4 regions of the Metabacillus sp. cB07 genome follow, and region 4 is predicted to be linked to each of the others. Evidence: riboswitches for the same ligand, from Rfam matches in the RefSeq annotation. Region 4 holds a riboswitch; each other region holds the start of a gene.
The links. Region 4 has a riboswitch for S-adenosylmethionine ahead of JOJ89_RS04685 (MetQ/NlpA family ABC transporter substrate-binding protein). Riboswitches for the same ligand answer to the same signal wherever they lie in the genome.
Positions count from the first base shown of each region.

Region 1: another riboswitch for S-adenosylmethionine. It lies ahead of JOJ89_RS17975 (methionine ABC transporter ATP-binding protein); the one in region 4 lies ahead of JOJ89_RS04685 (MetQ/NlpA family ABC transporter substrate-binding protein).
Region 2: another riboswitch for S-adenosylmethionine. It lies ahead of JOJ89_RS01165 (Na+/H+ antiporter NhaC family protein); the one in region 4 lies ahead of JOJ89_RS04685 (MetQ/NlpA family ABC transporter substrate-binding protein).
Region 3: another riboswitch for S-adenosylmethionine. It lies ahead of mtnK (S-methyl-5-thioribose kinase); the one in region 4 lies ahead of JOJ89_RS04685 (MetQ/NlpA family ABC transporter substrate-binding protein).

Region 1 is NZ_CP069296.1:3,499,324-3,507,071, reverse strand. Features, by position in the region: gene JOJ89_RS17980 (O-acetylhomoserine aminocarboxypropyltransferase/cysteine synthase family protein) at 1-1,193, shown strand, start outside; SAM riboswitch class I at 1,413-1,519, shown strand; gene JOJ89_RS17975 (methionine ABC transporter ATP-binding protein) at 1,648-2,673, shown strand; gene JOJ89_RS17970 (methionine ABC transporter permease) at 2,666-3,322, shown strand; gene JOJ89_RS17965 (MetQ/NlpA family ABC transporter substrate-binding protein) at 3,337-4,164, shown strand; gene JOJ89_RS17960 (carboxymuconolactone decarboxylase family protein) at 4,934-5,305, shown strand; gene JOJ89_RS17955 (YuzK family famiily protein) at 5,502-5,672, shown strand; gene sufC (Fe-S cluster assembly ATPase SufC) at 5,842-6,627, shown strand; gene sufD (Fe-S cluster assembly protein SufD) at 6,645-7,748, shown strand, end outside.
Region 2 is NZ_CP069296.1:200,183-207,930, forward strand. Features, by position in the region: gene JOJ89_RS01150 (ABC transporter permease) at 1-128, shown strand, start outside; gene JOJ89_RS01155 (TetR/AcrR family transcriptional regulator) at 183-839, shown strand; gene JOJ89_RS01160 (CarD family transcriptional regulator) at 1,436-1,912, opposite strand; gene JOJ89_RS01165 (Na+/H+ antiporter NhaC family protein) at 2,170-3,462, opposite strand; SAM riboswitch class I at 3,587-3,697, opposite strand; gene JOJ89_RS01170 (SMI1/KNR4 family protein) at 3,883-4,371, opposite strand; gene JOJ89_RS01175 (TetR/AcrR family transcriptional regulator) at 4,614-5,240, shown strand; gene JOJ89_RS01180 (GNAT family N-acetyltransferase) at 5,237-6,109, shown strand; gene JOJ89_RS01185 (DUF3889 domain-containing protein) at 6,159-6,476, shown strand; gene JOJ89_RS01190 (GntR family transcriptional regulator) at 6,625-7,002, shown strand; gene JOJ89_RS01195 (ABC transporter ATP-binding protein) at 6,992-7,748, shown strand, end outside.
Region 3 is NZ_CP069296.1:1,494,831-1,502,578, reverse strand. Features, by position in the region: gene JOJ89_RS07500 (pyridoxal phosphate-dependent aminotransferase) at 1-1,145, opposite strand, end outside; gene JOJ89_RS07495 (carbon-nitrogen family hydrolase) at 1,247-2,035, shown strand; SAM riboswitch class I at 2,134-2,291, shown strand; gene mtnK (S-methyl-5-thioribose kinase) at 2,423-3,607, shown strand; gene mtnA (S-methyl-5-thioribose-1-phosphate isomerase) at 3,620-4,681, shown strand; gene JOJ89_RS07480 (GNAT family N-acetyltransferase) at 4,694-5,167, opposite strand; gene JOJ89_RS07475 (DUF2087 domain-containing protein) at 5,178-5,759, opposite strand; gene kynA (tryptophan 2,3-dioxygenase) at 6,307-7,137, opposite strand; gene JOJ89_RS07465 (methylated-DNA--[protein]-cysteine S-methyltransferase) at 7,399-7,748, opposite strand, start outside.
Region 4 is NZ_CP069296.1:924,221-931,968, forward strand. Features, by position in the region: gene asnB (asparagine synthase (glutamine-hydrolyzing)) at 1-445, shown strand, start outside; gene JOJ89_RS04665 (hypothetical protein) at 526-1,407, shown strand; gene JOJ89_RS04670 (phytoene desaturase family protein) at 1,565-3,088, shown strand; gene JOJ89_RS04675 (phytoene desaturase family protein) at 3,085-4,560, shown strand; gene JOJ89_RS04680 (phytoene/squalene synthase family protein) at 4,553-5,386, shown strand; SAM riboswitch class I at 5,532-5,638, shown strand; gene JOJ89_RS04685 (MetQ/NlpA family ABC transporter substrate-binding protein) at 5,707-6,522, shown strand; gene JOJ89_RS04690 (protein adenylyltransferase SelO) at 6,650-7,748, shown strand, end outside.

The sequences.
Region 1 (7,748 bases), 1.6 Mb from region 4:
AGCACGCTTCAAACTTATTTGCATTAAAAGAACAGGGGTACATTTACACTCGTATACATAATCCGACTTCCTCCGTCCTTGAGGAGCGCATTGCTGAACTAGAAGGCGGTGTCGGAAGTCTTGCAGTAGCAAGCGGTATGGCTGCCATCACCCTTTCGATTCTGAACATTGCCGGTGCCGGCGATGAAATCGTGTCTGCGTCCAGTCTCTACGGGGGGACCTATAATCTTTTCCAGACAACTTTGCCAAAATACGGCATTGAAACCACATTTGTTAATCCGGAGAACCCAGAAAATTTCAGAAGCGCGATCACAGAAAAAACGAAAGCCATTTTTGCCGAGACAATCGGCAACCCGAGTCTTCAAGTGCTTGATATCGAAGCTGTTGCAAAAATTGCTCATGAGGCCGGCATTCCGCTGATTGTAGATAACACATTCGCCACGCCGTATTTGTGCCGTCCCCTTGAACACGGTGCTGATATCGTTGTTCATTCTGCGACAAAGTGGCTGCTTGGAAATGGCACAACGCTTGGCGGCATCATTGTAGATGGAGGGAAATTCGACTGGAACAGCAGAAAATTCCCAGGTTTCACCACACCTGATCCAAGCTATCATAACCTGGTTTATGCGGAAGCCCTTCCGGAAGCAGCTTATATTGTAAAAGCGAGGGTGCAGCTGCTGAGGGATCTTGGGCCTGCTCTAAGCCCGTTTAATGCTTTTCAATTTAACCTCGGTCTTGAAACGCTGCACGTCAGAATGAAAGAGCATATCTCGAATACGAGGAAGGTTGTAGACTATCTGAACGGACATCCTGCAGTGAAATGGGTTCTTTATCCTGAAGATTCAAAGCATCCGGACCAGGCTCTTGCTGAGAAATACTTGCCTGAGGGAGCAGGCGCAGTTGTCGTATTCGGCATTGAAGGCGGACGCGAAGCAGGGGCTAAAGTGATCAACTCTGCAGAGCTGTGGTCACACGTTGCGAATGTAGGGGATGCAAAGAGCCTCATCATCCATCCTGCCAGCACGACACACCAGCAGCTTGACGCTGAGGGCTTAAGAAAATCAGGCGTAACGGAGGATTTAATCAGGCTCTCTGTTGGAATTGAACATATAGACGACCTTCTCGAAGACTTGGAGCAGGCAATTGAGAAGGCTGTCGGCGTAAGGTCACTGACAGAATCGACGGCACGATAAGACAAGGTTATCCTCGTCCAGCTCCAGCGCCTAAATCCTCTGTCAGAACAAATCCGTCAAAAAAGTCAAACCCGGACTTTTTCGCCGGATTCTTATCTGCCTATCGGATCTGACCAAGGCGCTTGCGCTTTTGTTCTTGACACGTACTTTTGTTGCATGATAGAATCACTCTCGTACTATAAACTCACTAAATATACAGTCAATTTAATAAATGTTAGTCTCTTATCCAGAGAGGTGGAGGGAAGTGCCCTATGAAGCCCGGCAACCGTCAACATTGTTGAAAAGGTGCCAATTCACTCAAAGCTTGCAGCTTTGAAAGATGAGAGAAAGGTTTTTTCACATATGCCTTTCTGCTCATTTCTGCAGAAAGGCATTTTTGTTTTCAGAAAAAACATGAAGCAATGCCATATAGAGCAAAATGTTAGTGAGTGGAATTTTGGAAGAAGGTGAATTCATGATTACGCTAAAGGACGTGCGAAAAGTCTTTCAGACGAAGAATGGCCGTGTCACGGCTGTTGATTCCGTCAATCTGGACATAAACAAAGGTGAAATTTTCGGAATTATCGGTTATAGCGGCGCCGGGAAAAGTTCACTTATCCGCCTGCTGAACGGACTTGAAAAACCAACGGAAGGCTCCATTCAGGTGGCAGGCCAGGGCATCGATAAAATCAGCGGCAGCGATCTTAGAAAAGCGCGGCAGGAAATCAGCATGATTTTCCAGCATTTCAATTTGCTTTGGTCAAGAACTGTCCGTGAAAATATTGCGTTTCCGCTTGAGATTGCCGGGATAAAAAGCGAGCAGCGGGCTAAACGGGTAGAAGAGCTGATCAAGCTTGTCGGGCTCGAAGGCCGGGAAGACTCCTATCCTTCCCAGCTGAGCGGAGGGCAAAAGCAGAGGGTCGGAATTGCGAGAGCCCTTGCCAACAATCCAAAAGTCCTGCTATGTGACGAGGCAACATCAGCACTTGACCCGCAGACAACCGATTCCATTCTTGACCTGCTTGTTGACATTAACGAACGGTTAGGACTGACGATTGTTCTGATTACCCACGAAATGCATGTTATCCGAAAAATCTGCCACCGTGTGGCAGTGATGGAAAGCGGAAAAATTGTCGAGCAGGGTGAAGTGCTAGACGTATTCAGAAGGCCTCAGCAGGCCATCACAAAGCGCTTTGTGAAACAAATTACAGAGCCGGACGACACGCAGGAAACAATGGAGCTGATCCTTGAGAAATATAAGCAGGGCATGGTTATTCAGCTGACATTTGTAGGTGACTCAACTGAAAATCCCCTTATTACGAACCTGATCCGGAACCATCCGATTCAGGTGAACATTCTTCAGGGGAAAATTTCGCAGACTCAAAGCGGATCTTACGGTACACTGTTTATCCACATGGACGGCGAACAGGCTGAGCTTGAAAGAGCGATGGCCTACATCCGCAGCCAAGAGGTCGAGGCGGAGGTGATTTCAAATGTTTGAAAACGTGAGATGGGAAAACGTTTGGGAAGCAACCAGTGAAACCTTGTTCATGACTGCCTTTTCCGTGGCAGCGACATTCGTGCTGGGCATCATCCTCGGATTGCTGCTCTTCCTTACATCCAGAGGCGGTATTTGGGAAAACAAGCCGGTTAATGTCATCATATCTGCATTTGTAAACATTTTTAGATCGATTCCGTTTATCCTGCTGATCATTTTGCTGATTCCTTTTACCAAGGCCATTCTTGACACGTTCCTTGGTGCAAAGGCGGCACTGCCGGCATTAATCATCGGAGCTGCTCCGTTTTATGCCCGAATGGTTGAAATTGCACTCCGTGAAATTGATAAAGGAGTCATTGAAGCGGCCAGATCAATGGGTGCTAAAACATCTACGATTATCTGGAAGGTCCTGATTCCTGAATCATCACCTGCTTTAATCTCCGGCATTACAGTAACGGCTATCGCTCTTGTGGGCTACACAGCCATGGCTGGGGTAGTTGGTGCAGGAGGCCTTGGAAATCTTGCCTTTTTGGAAGGCTTCCAGAGGAACAATAATGCTGTAACGATGATTGCAACTATTTTAATATTAGTCATTGTCTTCATAATCCAATTTATTGGAGATTTAATAACATCAAAATTAGATAAACGTTAGGGAGGATATTCACCATGAAAAAATTACTATTAAGTGCTGTTTTTGCTACATCTGCTTTCGCTCTTGCTGCCTGCGGCGGCGGTGACGGTGGCGGAGAGGAAACAAAGACTCTGAAAATCGGAGCATCAAATGTTCCTCACGCTGAAATTTTAGAAGAAGCACAGCCTTTACTTGAAGAAAAGGGAATCGAGCTTGATATCGTTCCTTTCCAGGATTACATTCTGCCGAACAAATCACTTGCAAGTGAAGAAATTGATGCAAACTACTTCCAGCATATCCCGTACCTTGAGTCACAAATGGCTGAAAACAAGGACTATGATTTTGTGAATGCAGGCGGAATCCACATCGAGCCGATCGGTGTATATTCTAAAAAACATAAATCGCTTGAAGATATTCCTGAAGGCGGAACAATCATTATGAGCAACTCTGTTGCTGATCACGGACGCATGCTTTCCCTCCTTGAAAAAGAAGGCCTGATCACAATTAAAGAAGGAGTCGACAAAACAACTGCGACTGTCGACGACATCGATGAAAACAAAAAGAACCTGAAGTTCAAAGCTGATGTAGAAGCAAGCATCCTTCCTCAGGCTTACAACAACGACGAAGGCGATGCTGTTCTGATCAACACGAACTATGCAATCGGCGCAGGACTAAACCCTCAAAAAGATGCAATTGCCCTTGAAGGATCAGATTCACCGTACGTAAATATCATCACTGTCCGCAAAGGCGACGAAAACAAAGAAGAGATCAAAGCGCTTGTAGAAGTTCTTCACTCAGAAGAAATTCAAAAGTTCATCGAAGAAAAATACGAAGGTGCAGTTGTGCCTGTAGACGGTAAATAATTTGCACGGCCTTTGGAAAATCCGAACTGGAATCAGTTCGGGTTTTTTTCTTGTGAAGGCACATCTTAGGTGGGGGAGGTAAAGGATCATACAGATATGACCCTTAAGGCAGATTATAATTTGATGGCACTTATTGCAGAATTTAGAACCATCAAAAGCGGTGATTAGAACACTTTCGTCGTGTCCCCGCACCGAGTTAGTGCTGCTAACTCATGATTAGAACATTTTCGTCGTGTCCCTGCACCAAGTTAGTGCTGCTAACTCATGATTAGAACATTTTCGTCGTGTCCCTGCACCGAGTTAGTGCTGCTAACTCATGATTAGAACACTTTCGTCGTGTCCCCGCACCGAGTTAGTGCTGCTAACCCATGTTTGGAACACTTTCGGCGGGGTCACGATTCACGAGAGCTAAAGGGTCAAGACGAGCGGAGAATGCTTCCTGTTTGTGGCGTCGCTAAACTCCAGTGCACTGCAGCGGAGGGAACTTGACTCCTGCGGGATGAAGAGGGCACTGAAGATCTCGCAAGCGCAGCGAGGAAGCTTCAGGCACTCCCCGCGGAAAGCAAGTTCCCGGAGCGAAAGGGAACGGGTACCACTGCAAAATAAATTAGAAAGAAAATTCCTCCTCAAACAACAATCAATATTATATAGAAGAAAACAGTCACTCCAAACCAAATAAGCTGCTGCTGCATCCTTTATTTTTCCGCATACTCTGGACCCCTTTTCTGCATACTAACGGTGTTGAATCTTAGGAATGGAGCTGAACAGTATGCAGCATTTTGAACCGAGAAACTCAAGCGAAGCAGCTTTGCACGACTACAAAGAAGGCCTTGGCATTTTTACAGAAAAAATGCCTGAACTTGCTCACCTTTATAATGAATTTACACAGGAATGCTTTAAAGAAGGGACTCTCTCCCAAAAAGAAAAGCAGCTGATTGCCCTTGGAATCAGTATTTACTCCCAGGATGAATACTGTATCATTTATCATACGAAGGGCTGCCTTGATCAGGGAGCGAGCGAACAGGAAATTCTCGAAACCGTAGGGGTGACGGCTGCATTCGGCGGAGGAGCCGCCATGAGCCAGTCTGTTACGCTTGTTCAGGAGGAGTGCATCACAGAACTCAACCAGCTGAAACAGTAGCAAACAGAAGGAAACGAGAGCATCTTTTTAAATTCTGCCTGCTTCGAGCAGTGAAGAGCTCTGTATGTATGTCACTCATTCTTATCCCTTCTCAGCAGGTTTGAACTTTTTTACAAGGGGTATTACGATAGTAGTATCGTTTTTACAAAACCTGAGAGGATGATTCATTATCTACGCAAGTCAGCAGAAGCTTGATTTGAATTACACGACTGAAATGGAAAAGGCTCTTATGCAGTCCCACAAAATGGGGTACGCAGTGTACAGCAGAAACCATGAGAAGCGTATGGAAGTAGAAAAGAATCGTGAAGAGGACTATCAGAAAAGCAAACAGCTGTTTGCGGAACTTGACCGGAAAATGAATGGATAGACTATGGATAAAAGGAATCAGCCGCAGGCTGGTTCCTTTTAGGTTGCGGCAAATTGGATCAGCCTCCGAAAAAGTTGTATTCACTTTTCATTTGTTATAAAATTAGAATGAGAATAAATTGAGAATGATTAAATTCAGATCTTATAGATTATTGGAGGTATAAGCAGTTATGGCAGGATCAACATTAGTGATTAAAGATTTACATGTGGAAATCGACGGAAAAGAGATTTTGAAAGGTGTAAACCTTGAAATAAAAGGCGGAGAGTTCCACGCAATCATGGGACCGAATGGTACTGGTAAATCTACGCTTTCATCAGCAATTATGGGGCACCCTAAGTACGAAGTAACAAAAGGCAGCATCACTCTTGACGGTGAAGACGTGCTTGAGATGGAAGTTGATGAGCGCGCACGCGCAGGTCTGTTCCTTGCAATGCAGTATCCAAGCGAAATCAGCGGTGTAACAAATGCGGACTTCCTTCGTTCTTCTATTAATGCACGCAAAGAAGAAGGCGAAGAAATTTCATTAATGAAATTCATCCGCAAAATGGATTCAAACATGGAATTCCTTGAAATGGATCCTGATATGGCACAGCGCTACCTGAACGAAGGTTTTTCTGGCGGTGAGAAAAAACGCAACGAAATTCTTCAATTAATGATGATCGAGCCTAAGATTGCCATTCTTGATGAAATTGACTCAGGACTTGATATCGACGCTCTTAAAGTCGTTTCAAAAGGTATCAACCAAATGCGTTCTGAAGAGTTCGGCTGCCTGATCATCACTCACTATCAGCGCCTGCTTAACTACATCACACCTGATCATGTGCACGTTATGATGCAGGGACGAATTGTAAAATCAGGCGGTCCTGAGCTTTCTCAGCGCCTTGAAGCAGAAGGATATGACTGGATTAAACAAGAGCTTGGCATCGAAGACGAAACTGTTGGTCAAGAAGCGTAAGCGTTAGGGGGATTAAGATGACAGTAGAGACAACATTCAACCATGACTATGTCGCCGGCTTTTCAAAAGAACTTGGCGAACCGGAATGGCTAACAGAACTGCGCTTACAGGCTCTTGCAAAAGCTGAAGACCTTTCTATGCCAAAGCCGGATAAAACAAAGATTGACAAATGGAACTTCACTGAGTTTAAAACTCATGCAGTGAAAAGCGAAAAGCTTACGTCACTTGACAGTCTGCATGAAGAAGTAAAATCTCTTATCGACCTTGAAGAAGAGAACAAAAATCTGTACATCCAGCTTGATACAACACCTGCCTATTCATCTCTGTCACAGGAGCTGAAAGACCAGGGCGTTATCTTTACAGATATTCATACAGCTGCACGCGAGCATTCAGAGCTTGTGCAAAAATACTTCATGACAGATGGCGTTAAAGTAGATGAGCACCGCCTGACAGCATTGAACGCTGCTTTGATGAACGGCGGAGTGTTCGTATATGTGCCTGAAAATGTCGAAGTTGCTGCACCTCTTCAAGCTGTTTATGTTCACGAGAATCCGGCTACGACTCTTTTCAACCATGTAATCGTAGTAGCAGATAACAACAGCTCAGTAACGTATGTTGAGAACTATATTTCTGTAACGGAGACTGAAGGAGCAATTTTCAACATCGTGACAGAAGTTTTCGCAAACTCAAACGCAAAAGTAACGTACGGTGCTGTTGATCACTTGAATAAAGGTGTTACAACATATGTAAACCGCCGCGGAACTGCAGGTCGCGATGGCCGTATCGAGTGGGCTCTCGGCTTGATGAACGACGGAAACACAATTTCTGAGAATACGACAAACCTTATGGGTGACGGATCTTACGGCGACACAAAATCAGTTGTAGTCGGCCGCGGATCGCAAACTCAGAACTTTACGACTAAAGTGATTCACTTCGGAAGAAACTCTGAAGGATATATCTTAAAACACGGTGTAATGAAAGACAGTGCTTCATCTGTCTTCAACGGCATCGGAAAAATCGAGCACGGTGCTTCAAAATCAAATGCTGAGCAGGAATCAAGAGTGCTTATGCTGAGTGAAAAAGCGCGCGGTGACGCTAACCCGATTCTTCTAATTGATGAA
Region 2 (7,748 bases), 720 kb from region 4:
TGCAGGAAATCATGATCAGGGGAAATGGCTGGGAGCATATTGCGAATGATGTATATGTGCTGCTTGGATTTGCCGTTTTATTTCTTGTTCTGAACATCTTTGCTTTGAAAAAAGTGAGAAGACTGTAGTGACTGCTCATTTTCAGATATAATTAATGTATTGATGAATGAGGAGTTTTTTAAATGAGTGAACACTTTTCCATTGAAGAGCTATTGAGGCTGACCGATGAAGATGTGAAAATGAGCGATAAACAGAAAAAGGTCGTGGAAGCGGCCATTGAAATATTTGCCGATAAAGGATTTGCAGCTGCATCAACAAGTGAAATTGCGAAGAAAGCCGGTGTCGCAGAGGGCACAATCTTCAGGCATTATCAGACGAAAAAGGATCTGCTGTTTGCAATCGTAAAGCCAACGATCACCAAATTTGCAGCTCCGTTTCTCGTGAAGAACTTTATCGGAGAGATTTCTAAGCAAAAGCATGAAGATCCCGAGCAGCTCATGCGATTTATCCTGGAGAACCGGTATGAATTTGTGAAAAAAAATCAGCCTGTCGTAAAAATTCTTCTTCAGGAAGTATTCTTTCACGAAGAATTTAGAGGGGAAATCAGAAAAGTTATTGAAACACACGCCATGGAAAAGCTGAAGGAGCTTATCGTTTTCTTTCAGGAAAAAGGGGAAATGGTTAAAATGCCGCCTGAAACGGTGCTGAGGATGATTGTGACCAGCATTATGGGCTTTTTGTTTGCAAGGTTTATTCTTCTTCCGGATTTGGATTGGGATGATGAGGCGGAAAAAGAATATACCATTCAGTTTCTGCTGTATGGATTAATGAAAAAATAAAAAGAGGCTGGGACAAAACCCTCCTCTGAACTGAAAAAGCCGGTGACATTTTACGAGGAGTAAAATGTCACCGGCTTTTATACTTTTTAAATTAAAATATGAAAATTCACTGCCAACCACTAAGGCAGCAGGGTGAATTCCTGAATAACACAGAAAAAGGTGAATTATTCGAAGCCCAGCCTCTTTTATATTTGACCATATGGTGTTACCAATTCGATTATCTTTTTTACATTAAGAAGAAAAAATCACCATTCAATATTGATTATTTTTTTCTGGAAATAACCGGACTGGATACTATTTTGTATACCTAAAACAATGAAAGCCCTACCTCTCTTTCATCCTTACGGCTCCTTGTCCGCGCCAGTGTGAGTCAGGATTGCAAAAATAACTATTTTATCGAGTTTTTTGATGAAACTTCAAACGTTCGTAAAAGAAATTAAAAAAATAGAAATGGATTAGATTGCAGAAATAACAAAAGAGGTGAATGCTCTAATAGTGAGCTGAAGAAGTGGGCTGTTTTTGAAAAGATTTGCTTTTAATAATAATCACATTCCCGTAAGATTCAGGAAGTTGTAAGACATTATCTATAATCAGCCTTAACAGAAACTATTTATTTGATGATCAGTGATTCCTTTAATGACTCCCAGTTCACTAATCAAAAATTCATGTGCGCTATCCAGCATTTTTTTTTCGCTTGTATTAAGTGCTTTTTCTTTCTTCATACGCATTAAATCACGTATAACTTCAGCACCTTCTTGTATGTTGCCGGTTTTAATTTTGTCCGTGTTCACTTTATACCTTTGTTTCCACGACAGTAATCTATCTGATTCTCCATGCTGAAAAATGTGTATGATGTGCTTTAATGCAAGTATGTCAGTAACTGGGCGTATACGTGAACTCAGTATTTTATCCGTAGGAATCATGACTTGCATATTGCCTATTAACATATTTATGACATAATATTGCTGGTTTTTCCCTGATATTTCCTTATCTTCTATAGCTTTAATGATACCGACTCCGTGCATTGGATAAACAATGTTATCGCCAATTTGAAACAAATAATCCACCTCCATATATGGTAACCTTCTAAAGCTTAACATATAGATTATTTTTTATCAAATTTTTAATGATATCATAAATTTATTTTTGGTGTCAACTACTTTTTCCTTTGAAGATCAAAAAAAGAAAATGCAGCAGGAAACGTGTCGGATTACCAATAAAGGGAAGGTGGATTTTCCTGCGAATATCAAAAAAAGCATACTAATTTCTATGCAAATTAGTATGCTGATTGATATATGATTTACCGTGTTATTTAGGACGCTGTTTTTTCTTACGCTGCTTTTCTTTTAAACCGCGGAAACTGTATCAAAATCGCCACAATACCACATAGAGCAATCAGTACCGGATAAAAGGAGTACGGCAGAATGCTTGTCGGGGAGATGGAAGCAAATTCAGCCGCTGAAAGGATCTGCGCACCGTATGGGATCAGTCCCTGGATGCTGCATGAGAAGATATCGAGAAGACTTGCTGATTTACGTTTATCGATTTCATACTTGTCCGCCATATCTTTGGCAAGAGGGCCCGTTGCAATAATCGAGATTGTGTTGTTTGCCGTTGCAAGGTTCGTAGAGCTGACAAGGCCCGCAATCGCAAATTCTGCCCCTCTTTTAGAAGAAATACGCTTCGTCATGGTTTCAAGAATGAAGTGAATGCCGCCGTTTCGCTTGATCAGCTCTACCATACCGCCAATCAGGAGCGAAAGAATGACAAGCTCAGCCATTCCCATGATGCCGTCTGTTATTTTCTGCAGAAACGCTGTTAGTGTGTAGCTTCCGTCTGCCATTCCAATAACTCCGCCGAGGATAATGCCTCCTGCTAAAACAGCAATGACATTTACTCCAAGCAGTGCTGCTGCAAGAACCCCGATGTATGGAAGCATTTTTACCCAGCTGTACGCTTCAGGTGTAACTGGTGCCTGTCCGCCCAGTGTGATGACGACAAGCACAATGCACGTAATAATGGCTGCGGGCAGCACGATAAAGAAATTTGCTTTGAATTTGTCCCGCATTTCTGTTTGCTGTGTTCGGACAGCTGCAATAGTTGTATCCGAGATGAACGACAAGTTATCTCCGAACATGGCCCCGCCAATAATGGCACCCATTGCAAGAGCCACTGAAATGTCTGCCTCTGTACTTATTCCGACTCCAATCGGAGCAAGAGCGGCAATCGTACCTGTAGAGGTACCCATCGCAAGCGAGATAAACGCGCCGATGATGAACAGCCCTGCAATCAGCAGGCTCTGAGGCAGGAAGGACAGTGCCAGGTTAACCGTCGACTCAACGGCGCCCATTCCTTTTGCCACTTCCGAAAAAGCACCCGCAAGAATAAAGATAAAGACCATGATCATTAAGTCAGGGTGTCCCGCTCCTTTTGAGAAACTCTCCACTTTTGATGTGAAGCTTTCTTTCCGGTTCATGATAAGGGCTGCTGCTGCGGCAACAAGGATTGCCACAAGGATCGGCATTTTATAGAAGTCTCCTGTGATGATGCCCGATCCCACAAATAGTCCGATGAAAATAACGAGGGGCAAAAGTGCCCAGCCGTTAGCTTTTGTCTTCATAATAACCACCTTTCGTTTCTTCCGTAATCATAGTGTTCCGCTCTCTGCAGATAAAAACTGACTGCATAAAAAAAGATCTCTTCTTGATAACAAGAAGAGATCCTATATCCGGAATGGAAATAAGCTCTTCTCATTTTTCAAGCGCATGGCTTGCTGGAATTGGCACAGCACTCACAAGGATTGCGAGTCCGCTGCCGAGGCATCACAGGGCCAGTCCCTCTGCCTCTCTTAATAAGAAGATGATATGTGTGTTTTAAAAAATACCTTTACTACATTAAGGGGTTGCGGTGCAAAAGTCAAATGGCAGATTTAACTCGAGTTAAGATCTAAATTATTTTAATTTTTTGTTAATGATGCAATGTGGAAATAAAGAAGTGGAAAAAGTGCCGATACAATTCCGTATCGGCACTTTTTCTATTTATTTCATTTTAACCAGAATAATTCACCTTCAAATTTAATTAGTTTTTCTATAAACTCTTCAAAGGTCATTTTAAGGTTTTGTGGAGGATTGCTAGTATCAATGTCCTCATACAATAAATAATCTTTTTCCCCTCTTTCAACTTTTTGTTCGTCTATTAAAAAATATCCTACATCTGCGTATCTAATTACACAAAAGTATTTTTCCGGAATTAGATGAGAAATAGAGAGAGTTTCTTGTATTATTTCCTTTAAACTATGGACAAAAATGCCACTCCCCCAATCATCAGTGAATATTCTTCCACCATTATGTAAGGTCAAAAACGTCTTATAGTCATCCGGTAAATCAAATTTAAACTCATTTATTTCTTGTAATGAAGCGGGTTCAAAAAACAAACATTTCTTATCTGCTGCCGTACCATCATTTAAATGAATTCGAAATCTACCATCTCCATCTAGATTCGCTTTCAAAGATTCCAAAGTCTCTATGATCATTTTCCACCTCAAAAAGGTAATATTTATTCCGCCAAGGAGTAACAATTTGTTGATGCATTTCTCTTCGAAGGGCGTATAAATTTATCATATCATTATTTCCTCCTCTTTCCAGCGGTCTTATATGATGCACATTCAAAAGCAGTTTTTACTCGATCTATAATCAAAATTGTTTGAATTTTTCACTGTGTATGGAATAATATGGACTATATAGTCGGTTTTAAAAAAAGAAGGGCGGGCTGCAAATGGCTCCAATTGTATCAGAGGAATATAAGGAGAAGAAGAAGCGGCATATTCTGGACAGCTCTCTGAAGGCATTCGGGGAAAAAGGATTTCAGCTGGCCACCATCGATGACATTGTAGCTGAATCCGGATTGAGCAAAGGAGCCATCTATAACTATTTCAAAAGCAAGGAAGACATTTATCTGCAGCTGATGCAAAGGAAGACGGAAGAGAATATAGCAGGGTTAAAAGAACGTTTCCGTAAAAAGGAAACGGCCGAAGAGAAACTCAGACAGTTCTTCAAAAACTATCTGGAGATCAAGCTTTCACCGGACTGGCAGCGGATGATCGGGGTTCACCTTGAGTTTTGGATTCATTCAGGACGGGATGAAGAGCTGAAACGGGTGATGACCGCACGGTATGAAGAGGTTTACCGGACGCTGCTGATGGAGGTTTTGCAGGAAGGAATTGATCAGCTGGAATTCCGGCCGGATGCGGATCCCGCTATTATCTCGTCATTGGTATGGGGAACAATTGACGGCACCTGCCTTCATTATTCTGTCATCGGAAACGATTATCCGTTCCGGGAACAGATGAAGACACTTGAAGAAATGGTGTTTATGTACGTAAGAAAAGGGGAGAGAGAATGATTACATGTAAACGGCTGTCCCAATGTACACTTCAAGATGCACTGATTGCATGGAACAAGGGGTTTGAAGGCTATGATTTTGATATGACTCTCACACTTGAAGCCTTTCTGAACAGACTTGTATTTGAGAATCTTTCACCCGCGCTGTCCATTGTGGCTTTTGACGGAACCGAACCCGTCGGACTGATCTTAAACGGCGTCAGGTCCATTGACGGCAAAAACGTCTCCTGGAACGGAGGCACCGGAGTTGCCCCTGCATTCCGAAGCAAAGGCGTCGGGAAAAAGATGATGGAAGAAGTCCTGTCCATCTATGAAAAAGAAGGAGTCCACACGGCTACACTTGAAGCACTTTCGCATAATGACCGGGCAATCAAGCTGTACGAGAAGATGGGATATCAGACGGCAGATCAGCTTGTTCACCTCGGATATTCGGCTCCATTGACACTCGATCCGCCCGCTCTAACGCATGATATTCACTGGAAAAAGCCGCATAATTTAGCGGAGCACTCTTTTTGCAGCAGGCTGATTCCATGGCAGGTGCAGTGGCAGAACATTCGTGACGGTGAAGCGCTGCTTGCGGTTGAGAACGGAAAAACGATTGGCTATGCCCTTTCAAAACGCAAATACGACGAGGAAGGAAAGCTTTCCGGGATTCTCCTGTTTCAGTGCGAAGCTCACCCTGAGCATGAAAACAAAGAAGATGTCCTTAAATCTCTGCTGCACGAAGCATTTGCGTTTTCAAATAAAGCTGACGTCAGCAGGACAGCCGTGAATTTCCCGAGAGCTCATTCTGTCTGCGGCATTCTTGAAGACGAGGGATTCATCGTAAAAGCAGAGCAGGTCTTTATGGTAAAAGAGATGACTGCATAAAGTTCAGTCCTCTGCAGACCCTATGAGAAAAAGAAAGCGGGTGCTGCACATGAACCGGATTCTTATTCTTCTGCTCCTTTGTCTTCCGGCCGTTCTTGTTCAGGGACAGACTCAAGCCTCGGCTGAAGCTCACGTTCAGTCGTACGAAGAGTACGGAAGAGTAGCTATGAAAAAAACGATGGAAAAATACCCCGGTGCACAGATCACCGATTATCTTCATGTCGGGAAGAAGACAAAAGGCATCATCTCAACAGAAACCTTCAAGCTTGTTCTTAAGGAGCGGGGCAAAACGTTTGAGATTTTCGTCTATGTGGAGTACAGCGAAAAGACGAAAAAGGTAACGAACGTAACATTCAAAGACGCATAAAAGAAACGGATGGCAAATGCCTCCGTTTCTTTTTTTGCCTATTTATTGAAAAAGTTTACAAATAAGTTTGACAATGATTGCCAATGAGATATATAGTTAATTACATAAGTAACTAACCAATGAACAGACAGGAAGAGGGGTCAGTCACATGAATCCATTTTTAGACACTGACAGGCCGATATTTCAGCAGATTGCAGAACAGGTTGAAGACGATATCATCAATGGCTTAGTGCAGGAAGGAGAAAGGGTGCCGTCAACGAATGAATTTGCAGCGCACTATCAGATCAATCCTGCAACTGCAGCAAAAGGAATTAATCAGCTGGTTGAAAAGGGCATTCTTTTTAAGAAAAGGGGAATTGGGATGTTTGTAGCAGACGGGGCAAAGAGCAAGCTGGTTCATCAGCGCAAGGAGCAGTTTTTTGAAGCCTATATCCTGCCGCTGAAATCCGAGGCGCAAAAGCTGAATATCAGTGTGAGCGATTTGAAAGAAATGCTTGAAAAAGGGGGCGGAGCAAATGAACGTTAGCATCACGGGATTAACAAAAGAATATTGGAAAAAGAAAGCATTGGACGCCATTACAATGCAACTTGAAGGGAATAAAATCTACGGTCTTCTCGGCAGAAATGGAGCAGGCAAAACCACGCTGATGCAAATTCTTGCAGGGCAGGTCATGCCTGATGGCGGCGAGGTTCTGATCGGGGGCCAGAAGCCGTTTGAAAATCAGGCAATTACAGAATCGATCTGCCTTATCAATGAAAGCGAAAATTTTAAAAAGGGAATGAAAATCGGCGACATCTTCAAGTTTGCCGGGTACTTTTACCCGAACTGGAGCCTTGAAACAGCTGAAAAACTCCTTGAGGAATTTTCACTGGATAAGAAAATGAAAGTTAAATCCCTGTCAAAAGGAATGGAGTCTGCGCTCGGAATCACAGTAGGACTCGCAAGCCGCTCTCCTATCACCATCTTCGATGAACCGTATATCGGCCTTGATGCTGCAGCCAGAAGCCGGTTTTATGATCTTCTGCTGGAGGAATATGAGGTCCGGGAAAGAACGTTCATCCTTTCCACACACCTTATCGATGAAGTCAGCAGGCTGCTTGAAGAAGTGCTGATTGTTTCGGACGGAAAGCTTTTGATGCAGAAAAATGCCGATGAGCTTCGCGCGGAATCGTTTATCGTGAACGGCCCAAGATCAGATGTATCCGCATTTACAGCAGGAAAGAATGTCATTCACCGCAAAGCATTCGGCAGCATGGAACAGGCAGTGCTGT
Region 3 (7,748 bases), 570 kb from region 4:
TCAGCTGCTTCTCTCAATCTCTCTTCAGAGGTTAAAAGTCCCGCACGGACATACCCCTCACCGAACGTCCCGAATCCAATGCCCGGCGCCACGCAAACATGAGCGTGTTCCAGCAGATAGTCAGCGAATGATTCCGATGTGAATCCCCCGGGTACAGGCAGCCAAGCAAAGAATGATCCCGGAGGAGCCTCCACTTTCCAGCCGGTGCCGTTCAGTGCGTCTATAAACGCCGCACGCCTGCTTTCATAGCGTGCGACAAGCTCGCTGACGCAATCCTGCGGGGCAAGAAGAGCAGCAGCTGCTGCTTCCTGTATTCCGCTGAACACACTGACAAACATGTGATCCTGGAAAAGATTAATCGACTCTATGACGCTTTTATTGCCGACTGCAAACCCGATCCTCCACCCTGCCATATTATACGTCTTAGACAGCGTATAAATTTCAATTCCAGTCTCTTTTGCTCCCTCGGATTCAAGAAAGCTGACCGGCTTTTTGCCGTCAAAGCCAATTGCTCCATAGGCAAAATCATGCACGACGCAAATGTCATTTTCTTCAGCAAACGCAACCGTGTCATCGAAAAAGCTCCGGCTTGCAACTGCCCCTGTAGGGTTGTTCGGATAGTTTAAAAACATGAGCTTAGCATCCGCCTTCGCTTTTTCAGAGAGCTTGGAATAGTCAGGCAAAAACTCATTTTCCTTCAAAAGAGGCATATATTCCATACGGGCCCTCGCAAGCTCTACGCCTGACCAATAATCGGGATAGCCCGGGTCGGGAACAAGAACCGTCTCACCGGGATTAAGGAGACACTGCGGAATTTCGACAAGACCTGCCTTTCCCCCAAATAGAATCGCCACTTCTGTGTCAGGATCCAGTGTAACGCCATATTCCCTTTGATAAAATTCTGTTATCGCCGTTTTCAAAAAACGCTGTCCTCTGAACGGGGAATATTTGTGATAGTCCGGTTTGCCTGCTGCTTCCTGCAGGGCTTTTACAATATGAGGCGGCGTCGGCTGATCCGGATTCCCCTGGCCAAGATTAATGACATCATGTCCGGCCTCAATACTTGTGTTAACTTTTGCAACGAGACCTGCAAAAAATTGTTTTGGAAGATTATTTAATAGCGCTGATTGCTCGAACTTTTTCATCTTTGCACCTTCTTATGAAAATTCTTGAAATTCTAGTGAAAAATCATATATTGTTATAGTCAGCTTGTAAAGGAAAATATTTTTTAGCGGAGATGACGCATATGAAACTTAAAATCGCCTGCCTTCAGACAGACATTGCTTTCGGAAAACCGGACGAAAACATTGCAGCAGTGGAAGAAAAGATGAAATCCATCATGCTTAGCGACAAACCTGATGTGATTGTACTGCCGGAGTTATGGACGACCGGATATGACCTGACACGTCTTGATGTGCTCGCAGATGATGAAGGAAAACGCACCCCCTCTCTGATGAGCGGACTTTCAAAAAACTGCTCGGTTAATATCATAGCAGGGTCTGTGGCTAAAAGGACAGAGGCAGGGGTAACGAACACCATGTACGTGTTTGACAGACAGGGTGAACTCTTGCACGAATACAGCAAATTGCACCTTTTCAAACTGATGGATGAACACTTATATCTAAATGGCGGCACAGAAAAAGGGCTTTTTAAGCTTGAAGGAATTCAAAGTGCCGGAGTCATTTGCTATGACATTCGTTTTCCAGAATGGATCCGCGCTCATACCGTTAATGGAGCTGAGATCCTGTTCGTTGTCGCAGAGTGGCCGCTTCCGAGACTTCATCACTGGAAAACCATGCTGATCAGCCGCGCGATTGAAAATCAGTGCTATGTTGTGGCGTGCAACAGGTCCGGTGCTGATCCGAAAAATGTATTTGCCGGCCATTCCATGATCATTGATCCATGGGGAGAAATTCTTGCTGAAGCAGGGACAGAGGAAGCCGTTCTTACAGCAGAAATCGACCTGGAAAAGGTAAAAGAAATCCGAAAGCAAATTCCCGTTTTTGAAGACAGACTTCCGCATTTTTATTTGTAACTTTCTAAAAAAAAGCATTGACATTTTTCTTTAAAACCTGTTAACATTCAGAACAAGTGATCAATTGTGAATTATTTGAAAACAAAACCTAATATAATCTCTTATCAAGAGCAGGCGGAGGGATTTGGCCCTATGATGCCCAGCAACCGACCGTAATACCATTGCGAAATGGGGCGCAGCTTTTTGCGCCGGAAGACTTCTTCCACAAGGCACGGTGCTAATTCCAGCAGAAAGACATCTTTCTGGCAGATAAGAGGTGCGAAGCCTGCGCCTTCAAGCCTCTTTCCCTGTGAAAGAGGCTTTTTTACATGTACATAGTCTCTTTCTCAGACGACATGTTCTTGCTGCTGGCAGTAAAAGTCCATATGAAACCGGAGGAAGAATTCCATGTCAAACTATCAATCTTATGAACCATTAACAGAAAGCGCTGCCGTCACACTTGCCCTCAGGCTCGGATTATTTGAGGAAAAAAGCGTGCTTTCCTGCACGGAAATAGGAGACGGCAACTTAAATCTCGTTTTCCGCATTACCGATCAAACAAATAAAGGCCTGATCATTAAACAGGCTCTTCCATATGCAAAGGTTATTGGCGAGAGCTGGCCGCTTACGCTTGACCGCGCAAGAATTGAAAGCAGCGCCATGCTCAAGCAGTCTGAAACGGCAGGAGAATACGTGCCGAAGATTTATTACTCAGATGAAACACTTGCCATTACAGCCATGGAGGACCTATCCCATCTTCAGATTGCACGCGCCGGTTTGATCGGAGGCAAAGAATTCCCACTTCTTGGGCGCCACATTGGTGAATTTCTCGGAAAAACCCTTTTCTACAGCTCGGATTTCGCTTTAAATCCGCAGACAAAAAAGCATCTGGTAAAGCAGTTTTCAAACCCTGAGCTCTGTAAAATAACGGAAGATTTCGTTTTTACAGATCCCTTTTTTGATGTGGAATCAAACAGTTTTGAAGATGAACTGAGACCTGCAGCAGAAGCCATTTGGAACGACACGGAACTGAAGCTTGAAGTTGCCAAGCTGAAGCATAAATTTTTAACAGAAGCCGAGACTCTTGTTCACGGAGATCTTCATACGGGCAGTATTTTTGCAGATGATGAAACGACAAAAGTCATCGATCCGGAATTTGCTTACTATGGTCCAATTGGTTTTGACTACGGGCATTTCACGGCAAATTTATTAATGAATGCCATTTCACGCGAGGAAGCAAAACAGCAGGTCCTCCTGGATCATATTGAAACGGCGTGGACTGTATTTGCCGAGGAGTTTTCTAAAGCATGGGAGAAAGACGGCCTTGAAGTTTACACAGGAATCGACGGCTATCTTTCCTTCATCCTGGAAAAAACATTTGAAGATGCGGTTGGCTTTGCAGGTGTGGAAATCATCAGAAGGACCATAGGGCTGGCGCACGTTGCAGACCTTGATTTAATAGAGCCGCATGACAGAAAGATTGAAGCTAAAATCCGCGCGCTCGAACTCGGAAAGAAACTTGTCAAGCACCGCAGCAGCATCAAAACACCTGCACAAATTGCAGACTATTTCAAACAAGTACCTGTCAGATAAGGAGCATTCACCATGACATACCAGCAATCGATCATACCCCGTTCTGTCGAATGGAAAGAATCCTATATCCGCCTTCTTGATCAGCAGAAACTGCCTGCTGCGACGGAATATCTTCACCTCGAAACGGTTGAGGATGTGTGGGATGCCATTAAAACCCTTAAAGTGCGCGGAGCCCCTGCAATCGGCATTGCAGCTGCTTTCGGGCTCGCGCTCGCGGCAAAAAACTATGAAACAGATGATATTTCGAAATTTCAAAAATGGCTTTCCCGCGATCATGATTATCTTGCCAGTTCAAGGCCGACTGCCGTCAACCTTTTCTGGGCTCTCAGCCGCTTGAAAAACAGTGTGCAGCATGCCATATCTGCAGAAGAAGCAAAAACAGTTCTGCTGCATGAAGCGATACAAATACAGGTTGAAGATGAAGAAACGTGCAGGAAAATCGGCGAGCATGCTCTGCCTCTTTTTAATGAAGGCGACGCTGTTATGACCATATGCAATGCAGGCTCTATTGCCACAGCAAGATACGGAACGGCTCTCTCGCCTTTTTACCTGGCAAAAGAAAAAGGCATCCCTTTGCGTGTATACGCCTGTGAAACACGTCCTGTGCTGCAGGGATCAAGGCTGACAGCATGGGAGCTTATGGAGGCAGGCGTTGATGTAACGCTGATTACAGACAGTATGGCTGCGCATACGATCCGCACAAAACAGATCTCAGCCATCATTGTCGGTGCTGACCGGATTGCTGCAAATGGAGATACAGCCAATAAAATCGGCACCTACGGCCTTGCCCTTCTTGCACATGCTTTCCAGATTCCGTTCTATGTAGCTGCACCTCTTTCGACCTTTGATCCTGCAACAGGCAGCGGAGCAGACATTCCAATAGAAGAGCGTGATGCTGCAGAAATCACTCACATAGCGGGCTGCCGCGTTGCACCTGAAGGAGTGCAGGTATTTAATCCCGCATTTGATGTAACGCCTCATGAACTAATAACCGGCATTATCACAGAGGAAGGCGTTTTATCCGGAGACTACCTGCTGGAAATAAAAAACCTCTTCCAACAAGCCAAAAAGTAGAGCCATCCGGCTCTACTTGATTTGTTTTGTGAAGTGGATGATGGGCTTGCCTTTGTGCACTCCCTCTTTAAAAGCAGAATACCCCATCTTGATCCAAAACTTCCTCCCCCGCTCATTTTCGGTCAGGACTCCAAGCCTCATTTCAGAGAACCCTTCATCCAGAAGCAGCTTTTCTGCTGTCTCATATGCTGCAGCGGCATACCCTTTTCCATGATAAGAACGGTGAAGAATAAACAAGCCAATCCATGGTTTTTTATCACTCGGATTAAGCGGGCAATATTCGAATATGCCTGCAGGAAAATCGCCGTCCATGATTAAAAATCGTTTGGCACTGACTGCTTTCCCTTCTTCCCTGTCTTCTGCTATGTCCTGCTTATTAAGCATTTCCCTGTCTTCAGAAATTAAGTTATACGCAGGATTTGAGTTCATGATACAGAGTTCTGCATCAAGGAGATGCTTGTCCTGCACCGGTACAAATGTCAGCATACAATGCCCCCTATTCAATCTTCGCCCAAAGCTCTTTAGGGTTCAGTTCATAGATGCTGTTCTCGCGGTACATCATATGATTCACTATAAATTCCCGCCTGATCGTCGCAAAATCTTCGTGGTATTTTTTTATGATGTCATTGATCTCTTTTTCCGGATATTTTCTTCCCGGCTCAAATTCTTTAGCCAAGTGATATAAAACAATAAGCCTTCTTTTCCGCTGCGGCGGAATGGTTTTTAATTTTCCATCTTTTGTTAAATAGTTCCCCAGAATTCTCGCATGTTCACCCGTTTTTTCCTGATTCATCTCAAGCTCCCCTTTTCCAGTGACAATTTCCATCATCCCAAGTGAAAGCTGCTGCAGCAGCTTTTCGTTCACCTGAAAATAGACGGTGTTTTTTACCCGTTTTTCAGTGACAACGCCTGTCTCCCTTAGTTTCGCTAAATGATGTGTGATGGTAGGCGGCGTCAAACCCAGTATTCCGGCCAGCGCCTGCCCGTTTTTAGGGCTTTTCGCCAAAAGAGCCAGAATGCGGATGCGTGTGGCATCTCCCATTACTTTGTGAAATGTGACAAGTTTGCTGAGCTGTATAGTTGTTCCCCTCCATCTAATTCGATTATTATCTAATTAGATGATAATCGAATTAGATATTTCTGTCAATCTCGGTTTTGAAAAACTGGCGCTTTGCCTGGGAGGGGGTAATTGCTGTTATGGGATGTTTGCAGCACAAACTCAGATTGTCGCGAATACGTTTTCGTTCTTAAGCGACTTTTACAACACTAACCCTGACTAGCACAGTGGTGAAAGTATTCTTAACTGTTGTTTACAACACGAACTCTGACTGGCACAGGGGCGAAAGTGTTCTTAAACAATGTTTGCAACACAAACTCTAATTCACAGCAAGAATAAAGTGTTCTTAAACGATGTTTGCAGCACAAACTCTGATCCGCAACAAGACGAAAGTGCTCTTAAACAATGTTTTCAGCACAAACTCTGATTCACAGCAAGAAAAAAGTGCTCTTAAACAATGTTTGCAGCACAAACTCTGCCCCCCAACAAAACAAAAGTGCTCTTAAAAGCTGCCCCCAGCACAACCACACAAAAAAAAGACCCAAGCATTCAGCTTGAGCCCATGTCATCATAATTTCGTCCGGATATCCCACAGTTCAGGAAAAAAACGGTGATCGAGTACTTTTTTTAAATAGGTGACGCCTGAAGATCCGCCTGTTCCTTTTTTGAATCCAATGATCCGTTCGACTGTTTTCATGTGGCGGAAACGCCATTGCTGAAGCCAGTCCTCAATATCGATCAATTTTTCAGCAAGCTCATACAAGTCCCAGTAGGTGCCGGGATTCCTGTATACTTCGAGCCAGGCTGCCTCTACTGAAGGATCGCCTTTATAGGTCAGAGAAAGATCCCTGCTCAGAATCTCATCTCTAATCGGAAGCCCTGCTTTAGCGAGTGCCTGAATTGAAACATCATAAATGCTTGGGCTGTTAAGGGCTTTTGACAGCTCGCTGTGCAGCCCTTCATCTTTTTTGTAAATTTCCAGAACATGCGTGGTTTTATAGCCGAGGGCAAATTCAATCAGTCTGTACTGATGGGACTGAAATCCTGAAGCCTGGCCAAGCTTGTCGCGGAACTGCACATATTCAGACGGCGTTAATGTAGAAAGCACGTCCCAGGATTCGATAATCTGTGACTGGATTTTTGAGACGCGGGCAAGCATTTTAAATGCCATCGACAGGTTTCCATCTTCGATTGCCTGTATGCTCGCCTGCAGCTCATGCAGAATCAGCTTCATCCATAATTCGCTGACTTGATGGATAATGATAAACAGCATTTCATCATGATGGCCAGATAATCGGTTCTGACTGCCAAGCAGCTGTCCGAGACTCAAATATTCCCCGTATGTCATCCGGCTGCTGAAATCGGTATGTATCCCTTTTTCGTCTTTTGGATCTTTCATGATTTTCCCCCCGCCCCAATTCTCCTCATGCAAAAGGAGTTCATCGCTTGAACTCCTTTTCACTTTATCTGTTCTTATCAGTTAAAATCAGCTTTTTCTGTTCTTCTGTCAGCACATGCATGGCAGTCAGGAGACTCGTATAAAATGCAAGTTTATTCGGCCTTTTCCACATTTTAAGCCCGCCCTTCCAATTTGCCCTTGAGCAACTTTTTTATCCTTATCAAATGATATGTCGCGAAGGCTAAAAAGTGACAAGCAAACCTACATTTTATATGGTATTTTTTCCAGGTCCAGCAGCACTTGCTTTAAATGAACATTCGCTCCTGCATACCCCGTCATTCGGCCGTTTGCTCCGATTACCCGGTGGCATGGCACAATGATGGGAAGATTATTTTTTCTGTTGGCCTGTCCGACTGCGCGGACAGCTTTTGGGTTGCCTGTCTTTACAGCGATGGCCTGATACGTGCAGGAAGTGCCATAAGGAATTTCAGTGAGCGCCTGCCACACCTTTTCCTGAAAGGCTGTTCCCTTTTGCTTCAGAGGCAGGCTGAAGTCTTTTCTGGTGCCTGCAAAATATTCATTCAGCTGCTTCTCTGCTTTATTGAGGAGCG
Region 4 (7,748 bases):
TGACCGCAAAGACCGCATGAGCATGGGCGCAAGCCTTGAAGTCCGGGTGCCGTTTGCAGATCACCGTCTTGTTGAATATGTCTGGAACATTCCGTGGGAGATGAAGATGCACGGAGACCGGGAAAAAGGCATACTCCGCAAAGCGCTCGAAGGTTCTCTGCCAAACGAGGTGCTCTACCGGAAAAAGAGTCCGTATCCTAAAACGCACAATCCTCATTACACAAAAGCGGTCAAAACGTGGCTGCAGTCTCTTACGCAGAAAAAGGATTCAGCGCTGCATACATTTTTTGATAAAAAGGCGCTGCATGACATCATCGAATCAGAAGGCAGTGCTTTCAAGGCGCCGTGGTACGGACAGCTGATGACCGGGCCGCAGCTTCTTGCCCATCTTGCACAGATCCACGTCTGGTTTGAAACCTACAGAATTGATATTGATGAATCGTAAAAGCCGGCTGAGCCGGCTTTTTGTAATGAAACAAACTCTATTAATTTCCTCTTTATGTTAAAATTAGGAGCGGGGTGAAGATGATGTTTTATAAAAAAATCTTGAGTGCAGTCTTGGCAGCTTTTGGCCTTAGCTTGACATTCCTTCTGTTGAGCCTTATTTCTGGTGCTGTTAATGGTTATTTGGATTATTGGGATGCATGGATGATGATGCCGGTTTTTCTCTTGGCTGCCGGGGGCTTTATTGTGGCTGTTGGGCTGCCTGTGAGCATCGTCTCCTATTACATAGTGCGCAACAAGGGCAAGAGCAGAAGGCTTCTGAACTTTTCTATTCACGTCTTATCTGCTGCGGTTGCCGGCTTTTTTATTTTTCGGGAGGTTTATGGAATTCTCCTGACTGTTTTCGCAGGGTTTTTATATTTTCTGTTTGATGAATGGCTTTTGTATCACAGTAAGCATGAGCCGGTGAAAGGAACGAAATGGGACACTGCATTTGTTGCACTTGTTCTTGTTTGTATTGGAGTCCCCTTATTTATGGCCATATGGAACAGCGGCAGAGAGGAAGATGACGACTTACCGGACTTGTCCAAACCACCGGTTATATCGGTCGTATGGAATGAGAAAACGCTTGAGTCTATCAAGCCCAAATACTGCAAGGTTGAAGTTAAAGGCTGTACTAAGGAAATGGATCCATATTATACAGACAGCCTGAAAGGTGATGTGCTTGATACCTATTATTCAAACACTTTCACGCTGAGTGCTGCTAACAGAGAAGGAGAACCGGAATTTGAGATCTATTATCTCGAAGGAGAAGAAGTGAAGGAGCTCAGACCAGTGAACGGCGTTTATGTTGTGCCTTTGGGACTGAAAGATCAGGTAATGAAGGGAAATGCCGTTTGGGAGAACGAAATCCTGACATTTGAAGCAACGGTGAATATGATAGAAACGAGTCCGGCTAAATAGCCGGGCTTTTTTCTGTGCGTCAAATGATCTGAAAAGCTGCTGAAATCGTTCCTATTAGGGAATAGTAAAAAAAGGGAGAACCTAATTGATTGTGTTTTAATAAATTGAATTGTATAATGTTTGTATAACTGTTGTACAGGAATTAGGAGGAGTAAACATGGCTAAAAAAATCATAGTCATCGGTGCAGGGCCTGGCGGCTTGGCAGCTGCCATGAATTTAGCGAGTCAGGGGTACCAGGTAGACGTATATGAAAAACAGCCATATGTCGGGGGGCGCAATGCTTCCATTGAACTGGACGGCTTCACGTTTGATATGGGGCCGACCTTTTTGAGCATGATCCATATTGCTGAAGAGATTTTTGCTTCAGCCGGGAGAAACCTTCATGATTATATGGACATGATTGAACTTGAAGAAATGTACGAACTGATTTTTGACGATCAGTCCTTAAAAATGACAAAAAATCCGGAAAAAATGGTCGAGAGATTAGAAGAGTTTTCGCCGGGGGACGGCAACGGCTATAACAGGTTCATGAACGATACGCGCAGGAAAATGGCGGCATTGACTCCGATTCTGCAAAGCAAAATGGACCGCTTCAGTCATTACTTGAGCTGGAAGGTCATTAAGGCTCTTCCGCAGCTGACTGTTACGAAATCGCTGTATGATGTTTTATCAGGCTATTTTAAAGACGAAAGAGTCAAATATGCGTTTACGTTTCAGTCTAAATATCTTGGCATGTCCCCATGGGAATGTCCCGGAGCATTTTCAATCCTTTCTTTTATGGAACATGAATACGGAATTTTTCACCCAAGAGGCGGAGTAAACCAGCTGTCAAAAGCAATGGCAGCAGTGCTTAAAGAGCATGGGGGCACGATCCACCTCGGAAAAGGAGTGAAAAAACTGCTGCTCCAAGGCAAGGATGTGAAAGGCGTCATTCTTGAAGACGGAACGACAGCAGCTGCTGATGAAGTCGTCATCAACGGCGATTTCGCCCACGTTATGTCAAATCTCGTTGAACCGGGTACATTAAAGAAATTCTCAAAAGAAAAACTGGAGAAGAAAAAATACTCCTGTTCAACCTTCATGATCTACCTCGGTCTCGATAAAAAATATGATCTGCCTCACCATACAATCGTTTTTTCTGAAGATTATAAGAGAAACGTAGAGGAAATCACGAAAACCCTCAAGCTGTCAGGGGATCCGTCCATCTATATTCAGAATGCGGCTGCAACAGATGATACTCTGGCGCCTGAAGGCAAGTCTGCGCTTTACATACTTGCCCCGGTACCAAACAACTTCAGCAATATTGACTGGGAACAGCATCAGGAAGAGTTCCGGGAACTGGTGTTTGAGACAATTGAACGGAAAACGCAGTTTAAAAACTTGAGAAATCATATTGAAACGGAAAAAATCATTACGCCGAAGAACTGGGAAGAAGACATTCTTGTCTATAAAGGAGCAACCTTTAATTTAGGCCATCAGCTGACACAGATGATGGTGCTCAGACCCCATAACAAATTTGAAGAGCTGAACAACTGCTGGCTTGTCGGAGGAGGAACTCATCCGGGCAGCGGGCTTCCAACCATCCTAGAATCAGCAAGGATCACGACCAATGCCATATTGAACGAAACCAGTCATGCTGTACCAATCAAATCTGAAAAGAAATTGGGGAATGCACTATGAAAATTGCAATAGCGGGCGGCGGCATTGGCGGGCTTATTTCAGCTCTGATGCTCAGGAAAAAAGGATATGAGGTCAGTTTGTTTGAAAAGAGAGACAGACTTGGAGGAAGGCTTGCCTTTACAGAAGAGCAGGGGTACAGGATTGATGAGGGCCCGACAATTGTTCTTTTGCCGGAAATGCTCACATCCATTTTGAATGAAGCAGGAATTAGCCGTGATCAGTACGAATTAATCAATATCAATCCGCTTTATAAACTGCACTTTAAAGACGGGTCTTCGTACACGAAATATAATTCCATTGAACGGCAGATCCAGGAGATAAAGGAGAACTTTCCGGGAAATGAAGAGGGCTTCGTTCAGTTCATGAAAGACATGGAAATCCGCTTCAACCTTGGTAAGGACCAGTTTCTCGAGAAATCCTTTCACGATAAGCGAACGTTCTGGACGCGCAACAACCTGAAAACGCTCGTGCACCTGAAAGCTTATAAATCTGTAAACAACTCGTTAAAAGCCTATTTTCAGGATGAGAGAATCCGGCAGGCCTATTCCCTGCAGACACTTTATATCGGAGGCAATCCGCTTGATTCACCGGCCCTTTATTCGCTCATTTCATTCAGCGAGCATAAGCACGGCATTTATTATCTGAAAGGCGGCTATGCATCCCTAGTTACGGTTCTTGAAAACGCCCTTCTAAATTCTGGCGTAAAGGTGATGAAAAATGCTATTGTTGAAAGAGTAGTAACAAAGGGAGAGCAAGCAGCAGCTCTGATTGTAAACGGAGAAGAAGTCAAGGCGGATGCCTTTGTTTTAAACGGAGACTTTCCAGGCGCATCAAAGATGATTCCAAAGGAGTCAATGCCTGCAAGAAACTATACGGCGTCATCCAGCTGTGTTCTGCTTTACTTCGGACTGGACAAAGTCTACACGGATTCACCTGTGCATCAGTTTTTTATGGGCTCGAATTTTCAGCAGCATATGAAAGAAATCTTTGAAACGAAAGAAGTTCCGTCAGATCCTTCCATCTACGCATTTCATCCTTCTGTAATCGATTCCTCACTTGCACCCGAGGGACACGGCGTTTTATACGCACTTGTGCCGGTGCCATCAGGCAGCTCGATCAACTGGTGGGAACAGGAAGGTTTTGTTGAAAAGGTTATTGATCAGCTTGAAGAAAGAGGATTTCCCGGTCTCAGAAAGTCAATCCAGTGGAAAAAAGTCAGAACACCGGATGACAAAGAAATGGAAGGACTCTTTCAGGGAGGAAGCTTCGGCATCGCTCCGACTTTGTTCCAATCCGGCGTGTTCAGACCGCAGGTTAAACCATCCAAGCTCACAAACGTTTATGCAGCAGGAGCTTCGATCCACCCCGGAGGCGGGATCCCGATCGTTATGCAGGGGGCGAAGCTGATGGTTTCTGCCATCTTATCCGATCATCAAAACAAAGAGAGGGAAGGAGTGAGTCTGAGTGGTTGATTTAAAACAGGCCTATCAGCAATGTGAAGAAGTCATCCGGCATCATTCTAAAACTTTCTATAAAGCTTTTTCGCTTCTGCCTCCTAAAAAAAGAAAAGCAGTGTGGGCTGTATACGCCTTCTGCAGAATCGTCGATGACATCGTAGACGAGGGAGAGAGGCCAAGTGAAGAGTTAATGGAATTCACGGCTGAATTCGACTCTTTTCTAAGAGGGGATTACTCTAAAGATAATTTCATGTGGGTGGCCCTGCACGATACATTCACCAATTACGATATGGATGTGGAAGCCTTCCGGGACATGATTAAAGGCCAGGGAATGGATCTTGTCAAAATCCGCTATCAGTCTATGGAAGAAGTGCTTGATTATTCGTATCACGTTGCAAGCACAGTCGGCCTCATGCTTTTGCCGGTGCTTGCTCCGAAGAAGACAAACGTTCTTCGCGAAGGGGCTATCGCTCTTGGACTCGGCATGCAGCTGACGAACATCCTCAGGGATATCGGAGAAGATCTCGAACGCGGCCGCATTTACGTCCCTGAAGAGGTAATGGCAAAACATAAAATGACCGAATTTGATCTGCAGCAGCAGAAGGTAACCCCTGAATTTATCAGAGTGTGGGAGCATCTTGCCGCAGAAGCGGAAAAGCATTACGATACAGCGATGCTGACTATGCATGAATATCCTTTGCATTCCCGCGCACCTGTGAAAGCTGCCGGACACTTCTACCGTGCAATCCTTAATAAAATCCGCTTGAATGACTACAATGTGTTCGGTGAGCGGAATTTTGTGTCAAGTGAAGAAAAACATGCGATTCTTTCGCAAATCTGATTTTGAACACAGCTCAGCGCTGCACCGTCTTCATCGGGACGGTGCTTTTTGGCAGTCTGTTAATCTCACTATTTTGATTATTCTAAAATAATGATTGACAGAACCCATTACGCAGTATAAGATTACGTTATTCAATTTAATAGCTTGCTTATCAAGAGTGACTGAGGGAACAGGCCCTGCGACGTCCGGCAACCTCCTTAAATGGAACGGTGCTAAATCCTGCAGAATGTCCTTCATTCTGAAAGATAAGTCGTCATACATACGATTCCTCTTTCTGAATGAAGGAGGAATTTTTTTATTCAATCTAGGGGGAAAAAGACATGAAGAAAATGGTGTTGGCATTATTAGTAGCAGGAGCGGGAATCCTGTCTGCGTGCGGCGCAGAAGAAACAAACGGAGAGAAAAAAGAAATTAAAATCGGCGCATCAGCCGGTCCCTACACAGATATGGTGGAACTGGCTATTAAACCCGGTCTTGAAAAAAAGGGATATGAAGTTGAGGTTGTTCAGTTCAACGATTATATTCAGCCCAATAATGCCCTGGGCAATGATGAACTCGATGCCAACCTGTTTCAGCACAAAATTTACATGGAAACATTTGCTGAGCAAAGCAAACTGGAACTTTCGGAAATTATCACAGTGCCGACGGCTCCAATGGGATTGTACTCAGACAAGGTAAAGAAGATTGATGAAGTCAAAGATGGCGCGTCAGTCGCTATTCCGAACGATCCGACGAATGCTGCCAGGGCGCTTCATATTCTGAAGGACGCAGGACTGATTCAGTTAAATGAAGAGGTCAGCCCGCTTCAAGTATCTGAAAAAGATGTGACAGAGAATCCTAAAAAACTGAAGTTCCTTCCGATTGAAGCTGCGCAGCTTCCAAGAGCTGTAGAAGATGCCGACCTATCTGCCGTGCCGGGGAACTTTGCCCTTGCGGCTAAAATGGACCTTGCGGATGCGGTGACTCTGGAGAATATGAATGACGTGCACCGCAATCGTGTTGTGATGAACACAAAAGACGCAGATTCTGAAATCGCCGAAGATATTAGAGCCGTTGTTGAATCAGACGAGTTTGAGAAAGCGATAGACAAAGATTTTAAAGGATTCGGAAAGCCTGAGTGGATGGAAGGGAAATAAATAGAGGAGAATGAAAACAGTCCGTTTTGGGCTGTTTTTTTGCGTCTTTCCTTGAGTATTTCTGCTTCCTCTGAAATAATTGGGTCATAACAAAAGATAACCAACTAAAGAAAGAAAAGGAGACAGGATGAAAAATTCAATCAGCGGATGGAACTTTGACAACAGCTATATGCGTCTTCCGTCACTCTTTTTTGCCAGTCAGAAACCGGCCCCGGCAAGTTCTCCTGAAATTGTGATATTTAATGAAAAACTGGCTGCTTCTCTCGGGCTCAATGCTGACACATTAAAAAAGGATGCGGCCGTTTTTGCAGGAAACCGGATTCCTGATGGTGCAGAGCCGCTTGCACAAGCATACGCAGGTCACCAATTCGGCCATTTTACAATGCTTGGCGACGGCCGTGCGATCCTGATTGGAGAACACCTGACGCCTGATGATAGAAGAATCGATATTCAGCTGAAGGGTGGAGGCAGAACGAAATTCTCCCGGGGAGGTGACGGCCGCGCTGCCCTTGGTCCGATGCTTCGGGAGTACATCATCAGTGAAGCCATGCACGGTCTTGGCATCCCGACGACACGGAGTCTTGCGGTGGTCACAACGGGAGACCCTGTCATCAGGGAATCGTTTTTGCCTGGTGCGGTTCTTACCCGGATCGCTTCTAGCCACATTAGGGTCGGCACCTTCCAGTATGCGGCTAACTGGGGAGGCGTAGAGGATTTGAAGGCCCTTGCCGACTATGCAATCAAGCGGCATGATCCGGAGATTGAAGAAAATGAACACGCCTATCTGTCTTTTTTAAAGAAAGTGATTGACCGGCAGGCTGAACTTATTGCGAAATGGCAGCTTGCAGGATTCATTCACGGTGTCATGAACACCGACAACATGACAATCAGCGGAGAAACCATCGATTACGGACCATGTGCCTTCATGGACGCATATAATCCTGAAACCGTGTTTAGCTCCATAGATGTAAACGGCCGCTATGCATACGGAAACCAGCCTTACATCGGCGGCTGGAATCTTGCAAGGCTGGCTGAATCGCTTTTGCCGCTGCTTCATGAGGATGAGGAAAAGGCGGTTGAGATTGCGCAGGATGCCCTCTCAGGGTACAGTGATTTGTATAAGCAGTACTGGCTTAATGGAATGAGGGACAAGTTGGGCTTGTTTCATCAGGAAGAAGAGGACGAGTCACTCGTTCAGAAATGGCTGAAGATGATGCAGAAGCATC